4 regions of the Oenococcus oeni genome follow, and region 3 is predicted to be linked to each of the others. Evidence: predicted binding sites of a transcription regulator. Region 3 holds the regulator's gene; each other region holds the start of a gene.
The links. Region 3 encodes Rex, which represses fermentation and respiration genes when NADH is low (regulators of the CRP and FNR family bind a similar motif). Its sites were predicted from a motif close to TTGTGAANTANTTCACAA; they were not measured.
Positions count from the first base shown of each region.

Region 1 (5,390 bases), 880 kb from region 3:
GCACATGAGTCGCTAGTCCGTGACCGATGGCGTGGTTGGTTGATACCACTGGAGTGGTGGCCGTACAAGTGCTATGGCAGTTACTACAACGCCAGCGTTGCTTGTTTAGCTCTAGAATTACGGGCCGGTCCATGGGTCCTGCAATGTGGACATGAGTGAGCTTGTGTCCGTTAGGGTGCAACGTATTGTATCCACAGCTGGGACAGCGCCTGAGTGTGTAGGTAAGCTCTGCCTGGATGACCAAATACTTTTTGCGACCCGAGCCCCGACCATGAAATTCATCACGAGTACCGAACACCTGAATGTTTGTGTCTGTAATTCCCAGTAATTTAAGTGTATTATCTAGTTGGGATATCTATTCCTACCCCGCTTATCTTGAGTTTCGTCGCTTAAAGCATAGCACTAGGGAGGCTTAGATGCCTTTTTTTGTTATCAAAAAGGGCCTAGTACTTTTGGAATGGAAATACTTTCCAACACCAAAAATTCTAGACCCTTTTTTGTCAGTAATATTAGCAAGCAGCCCTGAAGAATACCTTTTAACATTTGCGATGACGTTTCCTGTTTCAAAACTATCGCCTTCTTTCACTAGCTTGTATTGCCAACTAATAATTTAACAAAATTTCATCTAGTTTGCAATACATACTAGATTAATAGAAAAAGGGGAAAATGTTTTGATAATTTGTATATCGTAAATTAAATAAATGTCATAAAAACTTTAGAAGCAAGAAATTCTTTTGACAATCTTAAAGGTCTTATAAAGAATATTTTTATTTTTTTTAGCGCGCTAAAATGGTTTATATGGTCAAAATTGAGAGAATTTATGGAACAGAATCAAAGGGTTATCGAATTTTAATTGATAGTCTTTGGCCCCGTGGGGTTAGTAAGGAAAAAGCCGCAATCGACTTATGGGCAAAAGATATTGCCCCTTCGGCAGATTTACGCAAACAGTTTTACGATCACGATATTGATGAAATGGCTTTTAGGGCAATTTATTTAACGGAGCTTTCGAGCAATCCCGCCAGCAAAGATTTCTTGCAGACCTTAAGAGACCACGAGGACAGTGTTTTATTGTATGCAGCTAAAGATGATCATGAAAATAATGCTAAAGTTTTGGCTGATTATTTAAAACGTCAAGGATTTGATTTCAGCAAAAATGAACCGGAAAAGGAGCCTGATAAAGACGACCAAGAAAGCAAAATCTGAATTTATTCATGTAATCCATCCCTGGCCGCCAATTTATGATGAGAATTCAAAAGTTTTATTATTAGGCAGCTTACCGTCTCCGAAATCTTTGGCTTCCGGATTTTACTATGGCAGCCCTCAGAATATATTTTGGTCGACTTTGGCAAAAACGCTTGGTGTTGATGAACCGGAAAAAAGTAAAGAAGCGCGTTTATCGTTTGCTTTGAAACATCGTGTTGCGATATGGATAACTTTAAAGGAAGCCGACATTATTGGAGCACAGGATTCAACAATTAAGAATCCTGTTCCAAATGATTTTTCCGATATTTTAAAGAATTCTCAAATTAGGACAATTTTTACAGAAGGAAAAAAAGCCACGGAGCTCTTTAACAAATTGGCAGCGCCGAAAATAGGCCAAGAATCAGTTTATTTGCCCTCGACTTCTCCTGCTAATCGGGCCACACAGGCCAAACCGATTTTTATGGAACGTTGGAATTTGGTTAAAGACGCTCTTAATGACTGATCTGAAGCGCAAATACTGCTACTGCCGTTTTTAGTTCAAATTTTTTATATCACTAATCGGGAACTGTTGGGGAATTGAGACAGTTTTTTTAATTATATCTAAGTAAGCGCTTCCACAATGTTTATTTCTTCACAATAATATGGTATATTATCTTTGTAAATTTTTGTACAAACTTTCAGGGTGCAAGTTTACGAATTCCTCAAAAATTTAGAAAAGTAAAACCATCTTTTGTGACAGAAAATCACAGATTACTGGAAACAAATAATCTGTTATTTGGTTTTGTTTGAAGAAATAAGAATCTTTCAAATTGTTCGTTTGTTTTAGTCGGTGTGCTTAATTATCGTGATTTAATGGTCTTTCTATTTGCTACAAAAGAAGGAATTAAGATATTCAAAGAAAGTCGAGAACTAAAAATGAAAGCTGCAGTTGTTCGTGAAAAAAATGATGGGTTTGTTGATCTGATAGATGATTGGAAACCACGTGAATTAGGCTTTGGCGATGCATTGGTAGATGTTGAGTATTGTGGTCTTTGCCACACCGATCTGCATTGTGCAAGCGGAGATTTTGGCGATCCAAATACTTTAGGCGAACGCAACGGAGATTTCCGTCGTGTCGTTGGACATGAAGGAGTTGGAATTGTTTCTAAATTGGGCGAAGGGGCAGACCAATATTTGAAGGTTGGCGATCGTGTTTCAATCGCTTGGTTCTATGACGCTTGTGGTGTTTGCGACTATTGTGTATCCGGTAACGAGACTTTTTGTCGCAAGGTAAGAAATTCCGGTTATACAGTTGATGGCGCAATGGCTCAACAGGTTGTTGTCGATGCTAAATATGCAGTTAAAGTTCCTGAAGGACTTGATCCGGCTCAGGCTTCTTCGATTACTTGTGCCGGAGTTACAATGTACAAATCTTTGAAAGTCGGCGAAACCAAACCTGGTCAGTGGGTATCTGTACATGGTGCCGGCGGATTAGGCAATTTGGCTGTTCAATACGCTCATAATGTTTTTGGTGCCCATGTTGTTGCAATTGATGGAAATCCGGATAAGCTGGAAGCCGCTAAAGAAGGTGGCGCTGAAGTTTTGATTAACCGTAAGCAGCCCGGCATCGATGTTGCTGCTGAAGTTCAAAAGGACACTGGCGGTGTCCACAACGCCCAAGTTACGGCTGTTAATGATGCAGCTTTCAAGCAGGCTGTTGATTCGCTTCGGCCAATGGGCAAGCTTGTTGCTGTTGCTCTTCCGCAGGGCGATATGGAACTTAATATTGTTAAAACTGTTTTGGATGGGATCGAAGTTCGTGGCTCATTAGTTGGAACAAGAGCTGATTTGAAAGAAGCTTTCCAATTTGGCGCCGAAGGTAAGGTTACCCCAATTGTTGAAAAGGTTGATTTGAATGATATTAATGATGTGATTGAAGAAATGAAAGAGGGCACGATCACTGGTCGCAAAGTCTTTGATTTTACTCACATGTGAGATAAATATTTAATCATTTAAAAAAGTTCGCTTAAAGCGAACTTTTTTTATTTGATCTCAACAGTAAAAATTTCGGCATTTTCAATATACAAAGTATTTAAATTCTGCATTAATAAAATCAGCAAACCAAAAGAAAGGCTGAATGAAATAATCTCAAAGGCAGTTAGTGATAGATAATGCACGGTTTGAAAGAGAATTTCCGAAAGTGCCAACAATCCCGCAAAACCATAAGCCGTTAGAAGAAATTCACGGGTGGCATTCGGCAGTAGCCATTTCAAACCGATAATTAAAATTAATACTAATATGACAAGGGCGTTGGCGGACCACCAATGCAGTTCGTGTAACCAAATAATCGATCGATTATTTTGGAAAGCACCCACTAAACCAAAAACGATTGAAGTTGCCGCTAAGAGCAAACGCAAGACCTTCATTTGTGTGTTAAAGAACTGAGGGATTTGAAAAATTAAAGAAAAAATATAATCAATTAAAGTCAACATAATCATGGCGGAAAAGATTAAAGTCAGATTGAACTGCCACCAGTTATTTGATAAATTCGACCCCAAATAAGAGAAATTAATTTGCCACCAATCTTCATGCTTGTTATTGATCATTGAGAAAAAAATTCCGCCAACAAGTGTGAAAATCAGAATTGTTGTGATTGTTGAAAAATCAATTGACTGAGCTGCGTTCATCATTAAATAACTTGCTATCCCGACAAAGCCGGCAATCAAAGCAGAACTTGTGTACCGATCCAAAATAACGCCGTGAAAGGCCAAATCAACGAAATAAAAGAAATAGGAAGTTAAAGAAAAATCAAGCAACGTAAACGCAATCGACAGAGTTGTGATTGAGCGAAATTTTGCTAATCGACTTGTAATGACCAACTGTTTTCTGCCTAGTAACAATAATGCGATTAAAAAAGTAATAAATCCGAATAGAGCAGCTAAATAAATTGTAATTTGACTGATTGAGTTGGCACCTGATAATTTAACGTAGTCTGTTTTTTGAATAAAAAAATTGACCAGTGCGACGAATCCGGCTAATAGGCCGGGAACCATAAACCAGCGAAGTGATTGTGTTTGTGCCTCTGTTTTTGTTTCTTTGGCTTGAAGAATAATTCGATTATGATCGATTCTTGCCAGGAGCTTATTTTTACCGCCATTATTCAAATATAGTTTGTCAAAGGCTCTTTTTGGAATCGAGATATTTACCTGCTCATTTTTATTCATTACTTAATTCTAATTCAATTGGTAAATTCCTATAATCTCAATTATTCCTGCATATGGCGTAAAATATTTGCATATGCAAAAAGTATTTATTTTAAGTGCGGTTCGAACACCGATCGGAAAATTTGGCGGCGTTTTAAAAAATAAAACGGCTGTTGAACTCGGAGCAACGGTTATTAAATCACTGCTTAAGCGTTCAGAAATATCTGCCGAGGAAATAGATGAAATTTATATGGGTAATGTTATTCAAGCAGGCGTCGGGCAGAATCCTGCTCGTCAAGCAGCTCGTCTAGCCGGTATTCCCTTTTCAATTCCCAGCACGACAATTAATGATGTTTGTGGGTCGGGACTGCATTCGATTAATTTGGCGGCTAAATTAATCGCTGGCGGTTTTGATGACATAATTGTAGCCGGAGGAATGGAATCGATGTCCAATGCTCCATTTTTGCTTAAAAATCATCGATTTGGACATAAATTAGGAAACGAAAAGATTGATGATACATTGTTACGGGATGCTTTGATTGACCCGATCGGAAACTTCCATATGGGTATTACAGCCGAGAACATTGCAGAAAGATACTCTATTAGTCGTCAATCGATGGATAGATATGCGCTTGAATCGCATTCTCGGGCAGTTAGAGCCGAGAAAAAGGGTCTTTTCAATGATGAAATCGTTGCTGTCGATCAAGTTAAGCAAGATCAAGCACCAAGAGCCGACACTTCTTTAGAACAATTGTCGAAGTTAAAGGCTGTTTTCAAAGAAGGGGGCAAAGTCACAGCTGGAAATGCTTCGGGAATTAATGATGGAGCTGCTGGAGTTATTTTAGCCAGCGAAAGAAAAGTGGGAGAACTTAATTTGAATCCTCTAGCCGAATGGAAATTTGGGAATGCCGTTGGCGTTAATCCGGAGATTATGGGAATCGGACCGGTTTTTGCAATTAATGATCTGTATAAAAAAAACAATCTAAGTGATCAGGATATTGACTT
Region 1 is NZ_CP084701.1:488,727-494,116, forward strand. It holds partial or broken gene J3U91_RS02485 (ISL3-like element IS1165 family transposase) at 1-355, opposite strand, end outside; gene J3U91_RS02490 (DUF488 domain-containing protein) at 790-1,203, shown strand; gene J3U91_RS02495 (DNA-deoxyinosine glycosylase) at 1,154-1,705, shown strand; gene adhP (alcohol dehydrogenase AdhP) at 2,119-3,177, shown strand; gene J3U91_RS02505 (hypothetical protein) at 3,225-4,406, opposite strand; gene J3U91_RS02510 (thiolase family protein) at 4,480-5,390, shown strand, end outside.
Region 1: the regulator Rex is predicted to act here: its motif matches at 1,859-1,876, upstream of adhP (alcohol dehydrogenase AdhP).

Region 2 (5,390 bases), 620 kb from region 3:
AACAAAGGAAGGAAAAATTTATTTACTTTCAATCGGAAAACGCAACCAGAAGATCAATTTTAGATTAAAAAATCATAGCCTTCAGCTGACGACCAGTGATGGAGGAACAATGCCGATTGTTTCCCAAGTAAAAGATTTTGAACTTGAGCAACTTAACGAAAAAATTTATTTATCTTTATATTTCGATAGTGGGGAATGCTATGAAAGCAATCTTTTATTGGAAAAATACGAAAAGGAGGAAAAATAGTTATATTTTTTTATCAACGATTATATTAATTTTTCTTTTTACCGGAATATCTTTGAGTTTGGCCATGATTCATGCTAACCAGATCGCTTCTTTGGAAAACGTTAATCATTATTATGAAAAGAGAATTAATTCGCTTGTTGAAGAAGGCAAAAATCCCTAAGATAAAAGTATGAAGCCAGAAAATTTAGTTAAAGCGGTAAAAATCCTCGATAATCATATTCCAAAAGAGCTTGACGATCCTAATTCAATTGCTCAAGCGGCCAAGAAACTTGAATTGAAGAATTTCAGCCAATCTGAATTGGTTAATGGATTTAATCTTTTTTTTGCCCAACGGTTTGAAGATCGACTACAAATTTTTAATCGAATAACTCCGCCAGTTATCGGCGACTTAATGGCCTTGGTAACAGAAAAACTTGGATTGGCGAAACAGGAAATATTCGATCCTGAAATTGTTTTTCCGGATCTCATCTTCCAATTTGCGAGCCATTTTGGTCAATCAATCTACGGCAGGGCCGCCGATCAGATTATTGATGCCAGTCTGAAAAAACTGGCGAATATTTATCGGTTCGACTTCACTGATTCGGATCACGAAAAAATTGTCGTTAGCAGAATTTTGGGAATTGATTTTGCTGCCGAAATGAATCATTTTTTTAAAGCGAGCAATTTGAAAGTAGGCGAATCAGCAATTTTGTTGGTTAATAATTCCGATCTTCAATCCAATTCTTTTGCCGAGATATTGAAAAAGAACAAAAATATGGCCCTGTTGGCAATTATTGAATTACCGACAAAGCTTTTCAAACATTCGGAAATGCGTTCCAGTCTTCTAATTTTGCGTCGAAAAGTGGATAATGAAAAAGTAACGGCTCAGGTTTTGCTTGCTCAAATCCCTGAGCTTTCAAATAAAGAAGATTTTTCCAAATTTGTTTCTCAACTTGAAACCTGGAAAAAGGAAAATTTGTGAGGTAATATGACAAAAATTTTATCGGTAAATGCCGGCTCGTCTTCATTGAAGTTCAAATTGCTTAATATGCCCGAAGAGAGTGTTATCGCCGAAGGACTGATTGAAAGAATCGGTGGCAGCCTGGATCAAGACGATAATGTCACGATTAAATTCAATGGCGAAAAACATAAGAGCCGTCAGGCTTTTAAAAATCACGAGGATGCTATCAACTTGATGCTTTCTCAATTTAAAAAGTTTGGAATCGTTGATAATTTTAATGAGATCAAAGGAATTGGCCACCGTGTTGTTGCCGGGGGTGAATGGTTCAATAAATCTGTATTAATTAACGATGAAGTGCTGAATAAAATTGAACGTTTGGCTGCTTACGCTCCACTCCATAATCCTGCGAACGCTATGGGCATCAGGGCTTTTTCCAAAATAATCCCCGATGCAACCGAAGTTGCCGTATTTGATACAGCTTTCCATCAAACGATGCCGAAAGAGAATTACTTGTATGCGGTTCCTTATGAGTACTATACGAAATACGGTGTTCGTAGGTATGGAGCTCACGGAACTTCCCATAAATACGTTTCCGAACAGGCTGCTAAATTAATTGGGAAACCCCTAGAAGAACTTAAACTGATTACTTTGCATTTAGGAGCCGGAGCGTCTGTAACGGCCATTAAGAATGGTCGATCATTTGATACCTCGATGGGATTTTCGCCTTTGGCCGGATTGGTTATGGCGACTCGTTCAGGGGATGTTGACGTCTCATTGATTGATTACGTTAAAGCAAAAGAAGATATTTCCGATCAGGAAATGCTAAATGTTCTTAACCAAAAATCCGGATTACTGGGTGTGTCAACAATTTCAAGTGATATGCGTGATTTGTTGGATGTTTATGATACTAACGATCATGCTAAATTGGCTATTGATATGTTTGTCGGTCGTGTAGTTGATTATATCGGTCAATATTATTTTGAATTAAAGGGAGCTGATGCGCTTGTTTTCACGGCCGGAATTGGAGAGAATTCGGTTCCAATCAGGAAAATGATTATCGATCGTCTGGCTTTCTTGGGCATTAAACTCGATGAAGATGCAAATGATAAGCATGGAGTCGAAACAAAGATTACAACTGATGATTCCAAAATGGCTGCATATGTAATTCCAACCAATGAGGAACTCGAAATTGCTCGTGATGTACAAAATTTGATGAAGTAATCATTCTACCGCCAACTTGGCGGTTTTTCTTTGCTCTTAAAAAATAACTAAAGATAGTGATTTTTTTTACAATATTTGCTTGACATTCAGATTGTGAAGTTTTAGATTATTATTGTTAATAAGTTCACAATTAAAATGTGACTTGTTACAAAGGAGAACTTATGGCAGTTGAAACGAAGAAGATTACTAAAAAGATACTGACTTCCGACGAACTTAAAGACAAAAAGGAGACAGCAAAAAAATACATTGGAGAATTAGTCGATAAATCAAGACAGGCATTATTAGAATTCTCTCAATATAGTCAATCACAAGTTGACAAAATTGTTGCCGCAATGGCTTTAGCTGGTTCCGAACATTCTTTGGAATTAGCACACTTTGCTCGAAATGAAACTGGAAGAGGAGTTGTTGAAGACAAAGATACGAAAAATCGTTTTGCCTCGGAATCTGTATATAACACGATTAAAAATGACAAAACAGTTGGCGTAATTGATGAAGACCCAATCACTGGCAAAGTTCAGTTAGCTGCACCACTTGGGATTTTAGCCGGAATTGTTCCAACGACAAATCCAACGTCTACCACGATTTTTAAATCATTGTTAACCGCTAAGACACGTAATACGATCATTTTTGCTTTTCACCCGCAAGCACAAAAATCGTCTGTAGCGGCTGCGAAAATTGTTTACCAGGCGGCTAGAAAAGCTGGAGCACCGAAAGATTTCATTCAGTGGATCGAAACGCCTTCCTTGGAAAATACGACTGCTTTGATGCAAAATCCTGAAATAGCTTCAATTTTGGCTACTGGAGGCCCTTCTATGGTTCATGCCGCATTAACATCGGGAAACCCTTCAATGGGTGTTGGGGCAGGAAATGGAGCTGTTTTCATTGACCATACGGCTCGTGTTCGTCGAGCGGCAGAAGACTTGTTGCTATCAAAACGTTTTGATAATGGAATGATTTGCGCTACAGAGAATTCCGCAGTTATCGAAGCTTCGGTTTATGACGAATTTATGAAATTAATGCAGGAAAAGGGTACTTATCTCGTTCCGAAGGATGATTACAAAAAGATCGCTGATTTTGTTTTCAGCGATAAACATGCAGTTAATGGTCCGGTTGCCGGGATGAGTGGCCGTTGGATTGCTGAACATGCCGGTGTTACTTTGCCGAAGGGCAAAGATGTTTTGTTGTTTGAGTTGGATCAAGACGACATTGGCGAAAAACTTTCCTCGGAAAAACTTAGCCCCTTGCTTTCGGTCTATAAAGCTGCTGATCGTAAAGAAGCGATAAAAGTTGTTCAAAGACTTTTGAACTATCAAGGAGCTGGTCATAATGCGGCAATCCAGATTGGCGCTCAAGACGATCCCTTTGTTAAAGAATATGCCGATGCAGTTTCTGCATCTAGAATTTTGGTTAACCAGCCCGATTCAATAGGTGGAGTCGGCGATATTTATACAGATGCATTGCGTCCAAGTATGACGCTTGGTACTGGTTCATGGGGGAAGAATTCATTGTCACATAATTTATCAACTTACGATTTGTTGAATGTCAAAACGGTTGCCCGCAGACGTAATCGTCCTCAATGGGTTCGTCTTCCAAAAGATATCTACTATGAGAAAAATGCCATTACCTATCTGCAGGAATTACCGAACGTCAATCGGGCTTTCGTTATTACCGATCATTCGTTGGTCAAATATGGATTCGTCGATCGGATTCTTGAGCAATTCGAATTGCGTCCCGACCAGGTTAAAACAAGTATTTACAGTTCTGTTCAACCGGATCCTTATTTGAGTCAGGCTGTTGAAATTGCAAAACAAATGCAGGAGTTCGAACCGGATACAGTAATTGCTCTTGGAGGAGGTTCCTCTTTGGATGTTGCCAAGATTTCCCGTTTTCTTTATGAATATTCTCAAGAACCGGACCACATTGGTTTTTTGGAAAACATTGACGATATTAAAGAATTGTTTAAAGGATTGCAGCAAAAGTTTATGGATATTCGGAAACGGATTGTTAAATTCGAACATCAGAATTTGACTCAACTGGTTGCTATTCCAACAACTTCGGGTACCGGTTCGGAAGTAACACCGTTTTCGGTTATCACCGATGATGAAACTCACGTTAAATACCCTTTGGCCGATTATGAATTAACTCCGCAAGTTGCAATCGTTGATCCTGAATTGGTTATGACTGTACCAAAACGGACCCTGGCTTGGTCTGGACTGGACGCCTTATCTCACTCGCTTGAATCCTACGTGTCGGTTATGAGTTCTGAATTTACACGGCCGTGGGCTTTACAGGCAATCAAACTGATTTTTGAAAACATCGTTGATTCCTATAATTACGATCCAAAGCACCCAACTAATCGGGGCGCCGAGGCACGTGAAAAAATGCATTATGCTGCAACTTTGGCCGGCATGTCTTTCGGAAACGCCTTCTTGGGCATAAACCATTCACTGGCCCATAAAACCGGTGGAGAGTTCGGTCTTCCTCATGGTTTGGCAATCAGCATCGCGATGCCACATGTAATTCGATTTAATGCGGTTACCGGAAACGTCAAACGGACTCCTTTTCCTCGTTATGAGGTTTATACAGCCCAAAAAGATTATGCCGATATTGCGCGCCATATTGGCCTCAGCGGTAAGAACGATGCCGAATTGGTTGAAAAACTTATCGCCAAAATCAAGGAATTAACCGATGCCTTGGATGTCGATATTACTTTGAGCGGCAATGGAGTCGATAAAAAGAGCTTTGAACATTCTTTGGATCAACTGGTTGATCTTGTTTACGATGACCAGTGCACGCCAGGAAATCCGCGACAACCGAATTTAGCTGAAATTAGGCAGTTATTGATCGACCAATTTTAATTTTAAAGGGATACCTGTTGACCAGGATCTCTTTTTATTTTGCTTTGAAAAACTAGTAAGATTAAATTGTCATGCAAAAAAAAACAAAAAGAACAGGTACGAGAAGAAAAAATACAAGAAGTAA
Region 2 is NZ_CP084701.1:748,419-753,808, forward strand. It holds gene J3U91_RS03970 (ComGF family competence protein) at 1-247, shown strand, start outside; gene J3U91_RS03975 (class I SAM-dependent methyltransferase) at 417-1,208, shown strand; gene J3U91_RS03980 (acetate/propionate family kinase) at 1,215-2,408, shown strand; gene adhE (bifunctional acetaldehyde-CoA/alcohol dehydrogenase) at 2,570-5,266, shown strand; gene J3U91_RS03990 (glycoside hydrolase family 73 protein) at 5,338-5,390, shown strand, end outside.
Region 2: the regulator Rex is predicted to act here: its motif matches at 2,521-2,538, upstream of adhE (bifunctional acetaldehyde-CoA/alcohol dehydrogenase).

Region 3 (5,390 bases):
ATGAAATCAAGGATAATGCTTTTAAATTTGTCGAGCAGAAATCCAATCGTTTAATCGATCCAAAAGTTCTGGCAAAGTCGGCTTTGTTTTTACCGGTCATTGATCCTGATCACTTTGTTCCCAATTACCTGCGAAAAACAGCTGCCGAAATGAATTGGGAAGCGAAACATCCGGAAGCGAAGGATGGGGAATATAGCAAATATGTTTCTGAAGTCTAAAAAAATCGAGGGTTTTAGCGAACGACGGATCGAGATTGCCAACACACAAATTTTGATTCGCCAGGTCGATTTGGAAGATACGAAAAAATTAGTCGCGATTGAAGAGGCTGTTTATACCGGCTCCGCCCCTTGGAATCAATTTGCTTTTGTTTCGGAAATCAATCAAGGCCGCGGCAATTTGTATTTGTCGGCCAATGTTGGTGGACAGGCGATTGCTTTCATTGGTATCTCTTATCGCAAACGGCAACATGATTTGCACATTACGAATATTGCCGTGCTGCCGATTTGGCAAAACAAAGGACTTGGCAGTTACTTGATTAAGTTTGCCGGGCAATTGGTTAAAGAAAACAATCTGGGAATTCTGTCTTTGGAAGTTCGCCGTTCAAATAGAAAAGCGCGTAAGCTTTATGAAACGCTCGGTTTTAAAGAGATACAGGAATTGCCCAGTTATTACGATGATGATCATGAGGATGCAATTGAGATGGAATGGTGCTTATGAATGAGAAAACAGATGATATAATATTAGCCTTTGAATCTTCAGCCGATGAAACGAGTGCGGCAGTTGTTAAAAACGGTAATACAATTCTCAGCAATGTTGTCGCCACTCAAATTGCCAGCCACCAAAGGTTTGGTGGAATCGTTCCCGAAGTTGCCAGCCGCCATCATCTAGAATGGATCAATCGCGTAACGGAAGAAGCTTTGACAAAAGCCGGTATTAATGATCCTGAACGGCAATTGTCCGCGGTGGCAGCAACTTACGGTCCTGGTTTAGTTGGATCTTTATTGGTTGGTCTGATGGCAGGGAAAACATTTGCTATGGTCCATCATTTACCTTTTATTGCCGTTAACCATTTAGCCGGGCACATCAGTGCAGCCAACTTTGTCAAAGCAACGGTTTATCCGGCATTGGCAATTATGGTTTCCGGAGGTCATACGGAATTACTTTGGATGGAAAAAGAGAATACTTTTCAAATCATCGGTACAACGCTTGATGATGCTGCCGGCGAAGCATTTGATAAAGTTGGTCGGATTCTTGGCCTTAAATATCCAGCTGGCAAAGAAATTCAAGAAATGGCTGGTCACGGTAAGGCTGTTATTAAATTTCCAATTGCACATACCGAAGACGATTTTGATTTTTCTTTTTCCGGTTTGAAATCATCTGTATTAAACTACGTTCACCATCACGAACAGGTCTCAGAAGAATTCAATAGGAACGATGTTGCTGCAAGTTTTCAAAAAGCAGTCGTTGAAGCAATTACCGAAAAGAGTAGATTGGCAATTGAAAAGTTTCAACCAAAGCAGCTATTGCTCGGTGGCGGCGTTGCTGCCAACTTGGCTTTACGAACTGCTTTTGAAAATTTATCGAAAGAATATAAAATTGAACTTACGGAAGCACCGATTAAATTATCCGGTGATAATGCAGCAATGATCGGTGCAGCTGCTTATCTTAATTACAAACAGAGATTATTTGCACCACTTGATTTGAATGTTGATCCATCTTTAAATTTTGCAAGAATGTGAGCATTTCACAATTTTTGTGATCTTTTTATCTAATTCGTTTACAATTAATATATCTTAGGTCAATGAAAGGATTTGAATATACTATGACTGCTGATACACAGATACCACGCGCAACCGCTCAACGTTTGCCGATTTATTATTATTATTTATCCTCGCTGCATGAAGCAGGCATAAAGCGGATCAATTCAACAGAAATTTCCGAGGCGATCAAATTTGACGCAGCCACGGTTCGTCGTGATTTTTCTTATTTTGGAGCTCTTGGAAAGCGTGGATTCGGTTATGATGTTTCGGCTTTGCTGGATTTCTTTAGCAAGGTTTTGTCTCAGGACAAGCTTAATAAAGTTGCCGTGGTCGGAACTGGTAATTTAGGCCAAGCTTTGATGAAATACAACTTTGTTCATTCAAGCAACATTCAGATTGTAATGGGATTTGATGTCGATCCAAAGAAAAAGGAACTGAAGATCGATAATGAAAAGGGTGAAACGATCCCGGTCTATTCGATTGGCGATTTAAAAAGCGAATTAAATAAAGAAAATGTTATGATTGCAATTCTGACGGTTCCCGGAAAATCCGCCCAGGAAGTTACCGACCAATTGGTTGATGCCGGTATTAAGGGCATTCTAAACTTCTCTCCGATTAGAATCACGGTTCCAAATAGTGTCAGGGTCCAGCATGTTGATTTAACGACCGGGATGCAGACTTTGATTTATTTCGTTGATAATTTTGAAAACATTAAAAGTGCCAAATAGGCATTATTCAATTTAATTTTAAAAAGGTCAGACTTTGTCAAAAAGTTTGACCTTTTTTGACCAATTGCGTTATAATTTTACGCGGAACAAATTAAAAGGAGGTTTTACATACATGATCAAACCATTAGGCGATCGAATTGTTCTTAGTATTGACCAACCTGAAGAAGAAAAGGTTGGCGGAATTTTAATTGCAAATAATGCCAAAGAAAAACCAGTGATGGGTTCTGTTGTGGCAATTTCGGAGACAAGTGTTGGAGATTCAAAAGCTCCCAAGTCTGTTAAAGTCGGCGATAAAGTTATGTTTGATAAATATGCCGGTTCTCAAGTTACGATCGACGGGGAAGATTACCTCATTGTTCACGAAAAAGATATTTTGGGGGTATTGTAATATATGGCTAAAGAAGTACGCTTTTCTGAAGATGCTCGCACTCGTATGCAAGCTGGAATCGATAAATTAGCGGATGCCGTTAAGACAACGATCGGTCCTAAGGGTCGCAATGTTGTTTTGGAGCAAAGCTATGGAACACCAACAATTACCAATGATGGTGTCACAATTGCGAAAGCTGTCGAGTTGGACGATCATTATGAAAACATGGGAGCCAAGCTTGTTACGGAAGCAGCTTCCAAAACTAATGATGTCGCTGGTGATGGAACAACTACAGCAACTGTTTTGACTCAAGCTATTGTTAATGAAGGCTTGAAAAATGTTACAGCTGGTGCTAACCCAGTTGGTATCCGTAGTGGAATTGAAAAAGCAACTGCAGCCGCAGTTGCTGGTTTAAACAAGAATTCCCACGAAGTTGAGGATTCATCTTCTATCCAACAGATTGCTTCTATTTCTGCTGCTAATGAAGAAATTGGTAAATTAATTGCCGATGCCATGGAAAAAGTTGGTCATGATGGTGTCATCACGATTGAAGAGTCCAAAGGTATCGAGACCGAATTGGATGTCGTTGAAGGTATGCAGTTTGATCGTGGATATATGAGCCAATACTTTGTTACCGATAATGACAAAATGGAAACAAATTTGGACAATCCATATCTTTTGATTACTGACCAAAAGATTGGCAACATCCAAGATATTCTGCCAGTTTTGCAAAGCGTTGTCGAACAGGGACGTTCTCTTTTGATTATCGCGGACGACATTACTGGAGAAGCTCTTCCTACTTTGGTATTGAATAAGTTGCGTGGAACCTTTAATGTTGCTGCTGTTAAGGCTCCTGGATTTGGTGATCGTCGCAAGGCTCAGTTACAGGACATTGCAATTTTGACCGGTGCAACGGTTGTTACTGAGGATCTTGGTTTACAACTTAAAGATGTAACTATTGACCAATTGGGACAAGCCAATCGTGTAACTATCACAAAAGACAAAACGACAATTGTCGAAGGCAAAGGCGACAAGACTGCTTTGGCTGATCGAATCAAGTCGATTCGTCAAGAAATCGATTCGACTACTTCGGACTTTGATCGCGAAAAGCTCCAGGAGCGTCTTGCTAAATTAGCTGGTGGCGTCGCTGTTGTTAGAGTTGGTGCTGCAACTGAGACCGAATTAAAAGAAAAGAAGTATCGGATTGAAGATGCTTTAAATGCCACTCGTGCTGCCGTTGAAGAAGGCTTTGTTGCAGGTGGGGGAACCGCATTTGTTAATATAATTCCTGAAGTTAAGAAAGTTGCTGATTCATTACAAGGCGATGTTGCTACCGGTGCAAGAATTGTTCTTCGTGCCCTAGAAGAGCCTTTACGCCAAATTGTTGAAAATGCCGGTTTGGAAGGCTCGGTTATTGCTCAACGTGCTAAGAGCGAAAAACCAGAAGTTGGTTTCAATGCTGCGACAGGTGAATGGGTTAACATGATTGATGCTGGAATCGTTGATCCAACCAAAGTTACTCGTTCTGCTTTGCAGAATGCCGCTTCTGTTTCAGCTATGATTTTGACTACCGAAGCAGTTGTTGCCGAGCTTCCTAAGAAAGACGCTCCAGCTGCTCCAGCTGCTCCTAATGCTGGCGGTATGCCGGGAATGATGTAAAATTCTCTATTTTTAATTAAGTTTTTTAATGATAGTAAAGTTAATTGAATAAATTTAAATTACTGTTTTAAATCCTGATTTCGATCAGGATTTTTTTGTTACTCTTAATAACGCGCGCTCGCGTATAGAACAAAAAATTGGAGGAATTATATGGAGCAACAACATACTTTTAAAGATTTATTTAAACCATCTTGGTACATTCACCAAATGTCTGGTTGGTCAACATCGTCATACATACTCTTGCTATTTGGCTATCTTTTTATTGCATGGCAAACATTTAGCGCACCCTTGAACGCAATTGCAATTTGGACTTTTGTAGCCGCTATTTTAGGCTTCACTACAACACTTGCAATTACGAATACACGTCCCTTAAATGGAGTTTTTGGGTTGATTTCCGCATTAATTTATATTGTGGTTGCAATCCACGCTAAAAACCCTTCTGATGCGATTCTTCAGGGAGTTTATATTGTTCTACTTGACATACCTGTTTTGATTTCACCAAATTGGGCGATTGATGTTGAAAAGAAAGTACGCAAGATTTCCGAAGTCGGAGCTCGTAATGAGAAACATGATTCGTCTTATTGGTACAAAATGTTTTCAGTGGTTTTCTTTGCAGCTTGGATTGTCTTATATTTCTTTGAGATTTATATTACCAAGACACCTCGCCCGATTATCGATTCGTTCACTGCGGCGATCGGAATAACTGGAGCACTTTTAACAACTTTGCGTTTTTCAGAGTCTTATTACTTTTGGATTATTCAGGGAGCGGCCCAAGTTGCATTGTGGGGAGTTACTGCTGTTCAAGGAGATGCCTCACTGGTCCTCTTCTTCACTTACATGCTTTATTTGGCCAATGATGCCGTTGCATTGCTGGAC
Region 3 is NZ_CP084701.1:1,371,379-1,376,768, reverse strand. It holds gene tsaB (tRNA (adenosine(37)-N6)-threonylcarbamoyltransferase complex dimerization subunit type 1 TsaB) at 1-218, shown strand, start outside; gene rimI (ribosomal protein S18-alanine N-acetyltransferase) at 202-717, shown strand; gene tsaD (tRNA (adenosine(37)-N6)-threonylcarbamoyltransferase complex transferase subunit TsaD) at 714-1,739, shown strand; gene J3U91_RS07235 (redox-sensing transcriptional repressor Rex) at 1,823-2,488, shown strand; gene J3U91_RS07230 (GroES family chaperonin) at 2,601-2,876, shown strand; gene groL (chaperonin GroEL) at 2,880-4,514, shown strand; gene pnuC (nicotinamide riboside transporter PnuC) at 4,665-5,390, shown strand, end outside.

Region 4 (5,390 bases), 700 kb from region 3:
AGGTGGGAAGATATCCCTTCAAAACTTCCGGAATATTTGGCTGCGATAAAATCACTTCATAGGAGAAGACAAAAAGAACAACTGCAACCAAAGTTGCGACGATTGCCTCAATCTTTCGAAAACCTAATCTCATCAGCAATAACAGAATCAAAACATCAGCCGAAGTAATCAAAATGCCAACGATCAAAGGAATTCCGAAAAGCAGTTCTATCGCTATTCCAGAACCGATAATTTCCGCAACATCAGTTGCCATAATCGCCAATTCGGTAATTATCCACAAAACAAAACCGACTCTTTTAGAAGTCCGGTCCCGCGTCAATTGAGCCAAATCTTTCCCAGTAACAATTCCAAGTTTGGCTGCCATAGACTGCAACAACATCGCGATTAAACTGGAAAGAAGAATTACCGACAAAAGAGCATATTTGAACTGAGCGCCACCGCCAATAGAAGTGATCCAATTCCCCGGATCCATATAACCGACGGCAATTAAAGAACCTGGACCTGTATAAGCCAGCAGAGTTCGCCAAAAACCGGCATTTTTAGGAACCTTGATACTCCCATTGACCTCATCCAAACTTTTTTGTTGATTGTCTTGTTTTTGATCGGTTTTCATAGACAGTGCCTCTCTTTAAAAAATCGTTTTGCGAAATTGTCAACTCGACAATTCGTTTTTTATCCCTTTAAAACTAAATGTATTTCCCGAATCAGACGTTCTTTTGAATCATCTGTAAACTTTGTATCGTTGTTTAAAACCAATTGGCAGTATATAAAACTTTCATAGATTGACGAAATCACATCGGCCATTGTTTTCGGATCATTTCCATGAATCATACGAGTAGAAAATTGGTCGCTTAGGTAGTCGAAAATCTTCCTTTGAATCACGCTATCCAATTTCCATATCCAAGTCATTTGCTTTCGATCAATCGCTGCCTGTTCCCGAATCATAATTAAAAGGACCTGATAGTTTTCCTTTTTCGTTAAAAGGTTCCACATCATAAGAAAGATATTTACCAACGTTTCCTCAGTAGAACAACCAATGCTAACAATTTTATCAAAGCGAATTATGAATTCCGAAGCTTTACTATCGGTAGTCTGCCTGATTATTTCATTGAGAAGCTGTTCTTTCCCGCCAGGAAAATAATAATATAGCAGGCCATCCGAAGCCCCGGCTTGGTGGTTAATTTCTTTGGTCGAACTTGCTTCGTAGCCTTTTTTGGCAAATAATTGACGGGCAGCCGATAACAATTTTTCTTTTTGTAAATCCCCTTTGTTGCTTTTCTTCATTTTTTCATTGACCATTCAATTTAATAATATAACATCTTTTCTTCATATGAAAATTATTCACTAATCATGAGACTTGAAAATGGGTAATATATTCTGTATTGGAGGTAATTATTATGAAAATTGCTTTTATCGGCAGCGGCCACGTAGGACAGGTCCTTGCCAAACTTTTTATTAAGGCAGGACATTCTGTCGTTCTCACAAATCGTCATGGAAAAGATAGTCTGCTTCCAGTTACTAGTAAATTAGGGTCTGCTGCACAAGCAGCCGATATCAACTCACTGGGAGACGATCTAGATTTGTTTGTTTTAGCAATTCCTTTTAATGGAGTTAATGATCTTGATGACAATCTCTTAAAAGGAAAGAAAGTAATTGATGCAAGCAATTATTTTCCCCAGCGTGACGGACGGATTCCAAAGCTGATTAATCATGAAATTTCAAGCTCTCAAATGCTTGCTGATTACTTTAAGGTGTCCACAATTGTCAAGGCTTTTAATACGATACCGGTTTCTGAATTGGAAGGCTTGGCCAACTTTGAAAATAAAAGTGAACGAATAGCAATTCCGATCGCCGGCGATGATGTTAAATTTAAAAACATAGTTGCCGAATTAATCGACCAAATTGGATTTAATGCTTATGATGCTGGTAATTTGAAAAATAGTTTTACTATTCAAGCCGACGGACCTGTTTTCGGATTAACAGTCGATAAAAAAGAATTGTCGAAAAAATTGAATAAATGAAATAAAAAATAATGATATGTTTATTCCCAGAAAAGGCTTTCATAACTCGGGCGTATAATTAAATTAACTAACGTTTTAGGAGGCATCTGATGACTAAAGAGATACAGATTGGTAAAAGCGAAGTAAAGACCGGAAAACTCGGACTCGGTACAAATAAAGTCGGTGGCCATAATCTTTTCAACGATTTGCAGGATTCCGATGGAAGCCAAATAATCGAGGAAGCTTTGAAGGAAAATATTTCATTACTGGACACTGCTTTTATGTACGGATTAGGTAGATCCGAAGAAATTATTGGTCAGGTATTACGGGCACATGACCGCTCCAAAGTTATTTTAGCTACAAAAGCTGCTCAAGACCCGAACGATGGCTTGCATTTAAATAACAAACCGGACTTTTTAAAAGCGTCTGTGGATAGTGCTTTAAAACGTTTAAAAACTGATTATATCGACATTTTCTATATCCATTTTCCAGATGAAAAAACACCAAAAGACGAAGCCGTCGAAGCTTTAGCCGAGGAAAAGAAGGCTGGCAAGATTCGTGCAATTGGTGTATCGAATTTTTCTTTGACGCAAATCAAAGAAGCAAATAAAAATCATCAAATTGATATTGTAGAAGATAACTACAGCCTTGTTCATCGAGATGCCGAAAAAAATCTCTTTCCCTATCTTAAAGAAGAGGGCATCTCTTTTGTTCCCTATTTTCCTTTGGCTTCCGGTCTTTTAACTGGAAAATATACAATAAATGATCAACCAAAATTTAAAAAATTCTCAACAGCAGAATACGAAAAAATTATTCATGCTCTCGATAAAGTTAGGGATCTAGCCAAGGAACACGACTCGACGATTTCTCAGATAATCTTAGCTTGGTATATTGCGAATCCAAATATTGGCGTTGTTATTCCAGGCGCAAGAAAAGCTGAACAGGTCAAAAGCAACGCTCAGGCTTTAAAAATTAATTTAAGCAATCAGGAATTCCAACAAATAGATCAGTTATTTCGGGAATTTTAAAAAACTCCGGCGGTTAAAAACGCTGGAGTTTTTTTAAAACAAATGTTTTATCTGTTTAAATTATTGAGCAGTATAACCACCGTCAACCGTGAATTCAGAACCGGTTGCAAATTTAGCCTCTTCCGATCCCAAATAAACCGCTAACCAACCGATGTCTTCAGGATCACCGATATGGCCCATTGGCGTCTTGGTCCTTTCACTCATAGCCTTTTCAAAACCATCCATGTCTTCAACCAAAGGGGTTTTAATATATCCTGGATGAATGGTATTAATTCTCAAGTTGTAATCATTTTGTGCGCAATAGATTGCAGCTGATTTAGTCATGATCCGCAAAGCTCCTTTGGTCGCATTATATGCAAACAAATTCGGATCGCCAACCAAGCCTTCGATACTCGACATATTAATTATAGAGGCGTCTCCGCTTACCGGATGTTTCATATTGATAACGCCATAATGAGTACCAAAGTAGACACCGTCCAGATTAACTGCCATCGTTTGCCGCCACTGGGCATAATCGGTGTGTTCAACATCGCCGGGAACACCAATTCCGGCATTATTCACAAGAATATCGACTTTCCCAAATTCCGCAATCACGTCGGCGAACAATTTTTTCCAGCCCTCTTCGTTAGAAGCATCGTGAACAACAAACTTAGCATTTTTAGGGTTGCTCAAATGCTTGAATGCTTCTTCACCAATTTTTTGGCGACGACCTGTAAAGACTACCTTGGCCCCCTCTTTTAAATACAAATCGACAATCGATAAACCGATTCCTAGCGTTCCGCCGGTTACGATGGCGACCTTTCCTTTTAAACGATCTACCATATTGAATACCTCCAAATTCTTTCTGTGAATAATTTTACAATCTATTTGTTAAAAAGTAAACAATTAATAATAAATAAAGATTAAAAATAAAAAAAACACCGGTTCAATTTTTACCGGTGTTTTTTTGATATCTGATTAGTTTTTAATCTCGTAAATACTGTAAATCGCTGTTTGATCATGATTTTTAAAGTATTTATTAGCAAAATCGGAGGCATGCTCGATACTATCGAACTCCTTGTTAGCCAGTCCTGGTTTCTTTTCCTTAATAAACCAATCGTTTTTGATATCATATATTCCGAATGTAATAGGCTTAACCTTCTTTCCCTTACTTCCATCATATAGCCTATCAGCAAAAAGATCAAACGAAGCGCTTAATTGGTTAAAAATTGGTTCAGTTGTTGAAAGAAATATTCAGGGTTATCGCGGAGCGACACGTGTGTCGCATCAGGAATAATTTCAAGTTTCCCGTTTGGCAGTTTATCGGCCATCACTCGAGCTTTCTTGGGACTGATCATATCTTGATCGCCAACCAATATCAAAGTTGGTGTTTTAATTCGATATAACTTATCAGAAACATTCCAACCGCTCATCATGCCTTCTGTATGAAAAGGATTCGTTCCCATCATGTAATTAGCAACTTGGTAATTGCTGATATCAATCGCATGCTTGCTTTGACTTTTGGAAAAACGAGAATAGTAATCATTATAAAATTTTTCCATAAATTGATTAAAAAGTGGATCGTCTAATTCGCCTTTTTTTGCTTCAGTAAAAACATACTTGGCTTCGTCTTTTGACAAAACCTTGGCCACTTCATCCTTCATCCGATCGGTAAAATCGCTTTCTCGGTCAGACATCCCTACAATCACCAATTTATCAAGATTACCCGGATATTTAAGTGCATATTCCAAAGCAATCATTGCACCCCATGAATAACCAAGCAGAATAAATTTGTCATATTCAAGTTGGCGGCGAACTTCTTCCAATTCATTGACGAAATATTCAATTCTTAAGTACTTTTTCGCTAATTTAGGATCGCTAAAATCAGGTTGATCAGAATACCAAGAACCAAGTTGGTCATAAGAAGTTATTTCAGCATTCGGAACGCCCAAGGGCAGCGTTTCAAAAGATTCATGAGTTTCTCCGGGCCCACCATGAACAGCAATTATTTTACTTTTTTTACCAGAATTTTCAGTGTGCGACCAAAGATGAAAACCACTTGTAAGGGTTAAGATATGTGTGCCATTTTTCATACATTAAGCATAATAAAAAAAGAATAAAATTTAATAAAAAATCCCGAACTTTTGATAATTCGAGATTTATTCAAATTTTTTATTTTGCTAATTATTTTACTTTAGCCCAAGTTCTCAAATCACTAAAGGTCTTCTTCGCATCCTGTGGTTCATCCTTTTCCAACTCATCAATTCGAGCGGAAACCTTTTTGCTATCAACCTTTGGATACTCGTCAATCTTTTCTGATTTGTGAACATCTGCGTTATCATAGATCGATTTAAGCAAATACCTTTCAACGTTTTTGTCTTCA
Region 4 is NZ_CP084701.1:206,140-211,529, reverse strand. It holds gene J3U91_RS01100 (Nramp family divalent metal transporter) at 1-613, opposite strand, end outside; gene J3U91_RS01095 (TetR/AcrR family transcriptional regulator) at 673-1,299, opposite strand; gene J3U91_RS01090 (NADPH-dependent F420 reductase) at 1,398-2,021, shown strand; gene J3U91_RS01085 (aldo/keto reductase) at 2,111-3,028, shown strand; gene J3U91_RS01080 (NADP-dependent (R)-specific alcohol dehydrogenase) at 3,089-3,850, opposite strand; gene J3U91_RS01075 (proline iminopeptidase-family hydrolase) at 4,222-5,100, opposite strand; gene J3U91_RS01070 (hypothetical protein) at 5,192-5,390, opposite strand, start outside.
Region 4: the regulator Rex is predicted to act here: its motif matches at 3,896-3,913, upstream of J3U91_RS01080 (NADP-dependent (R)-specific alcohol dehydrogenase).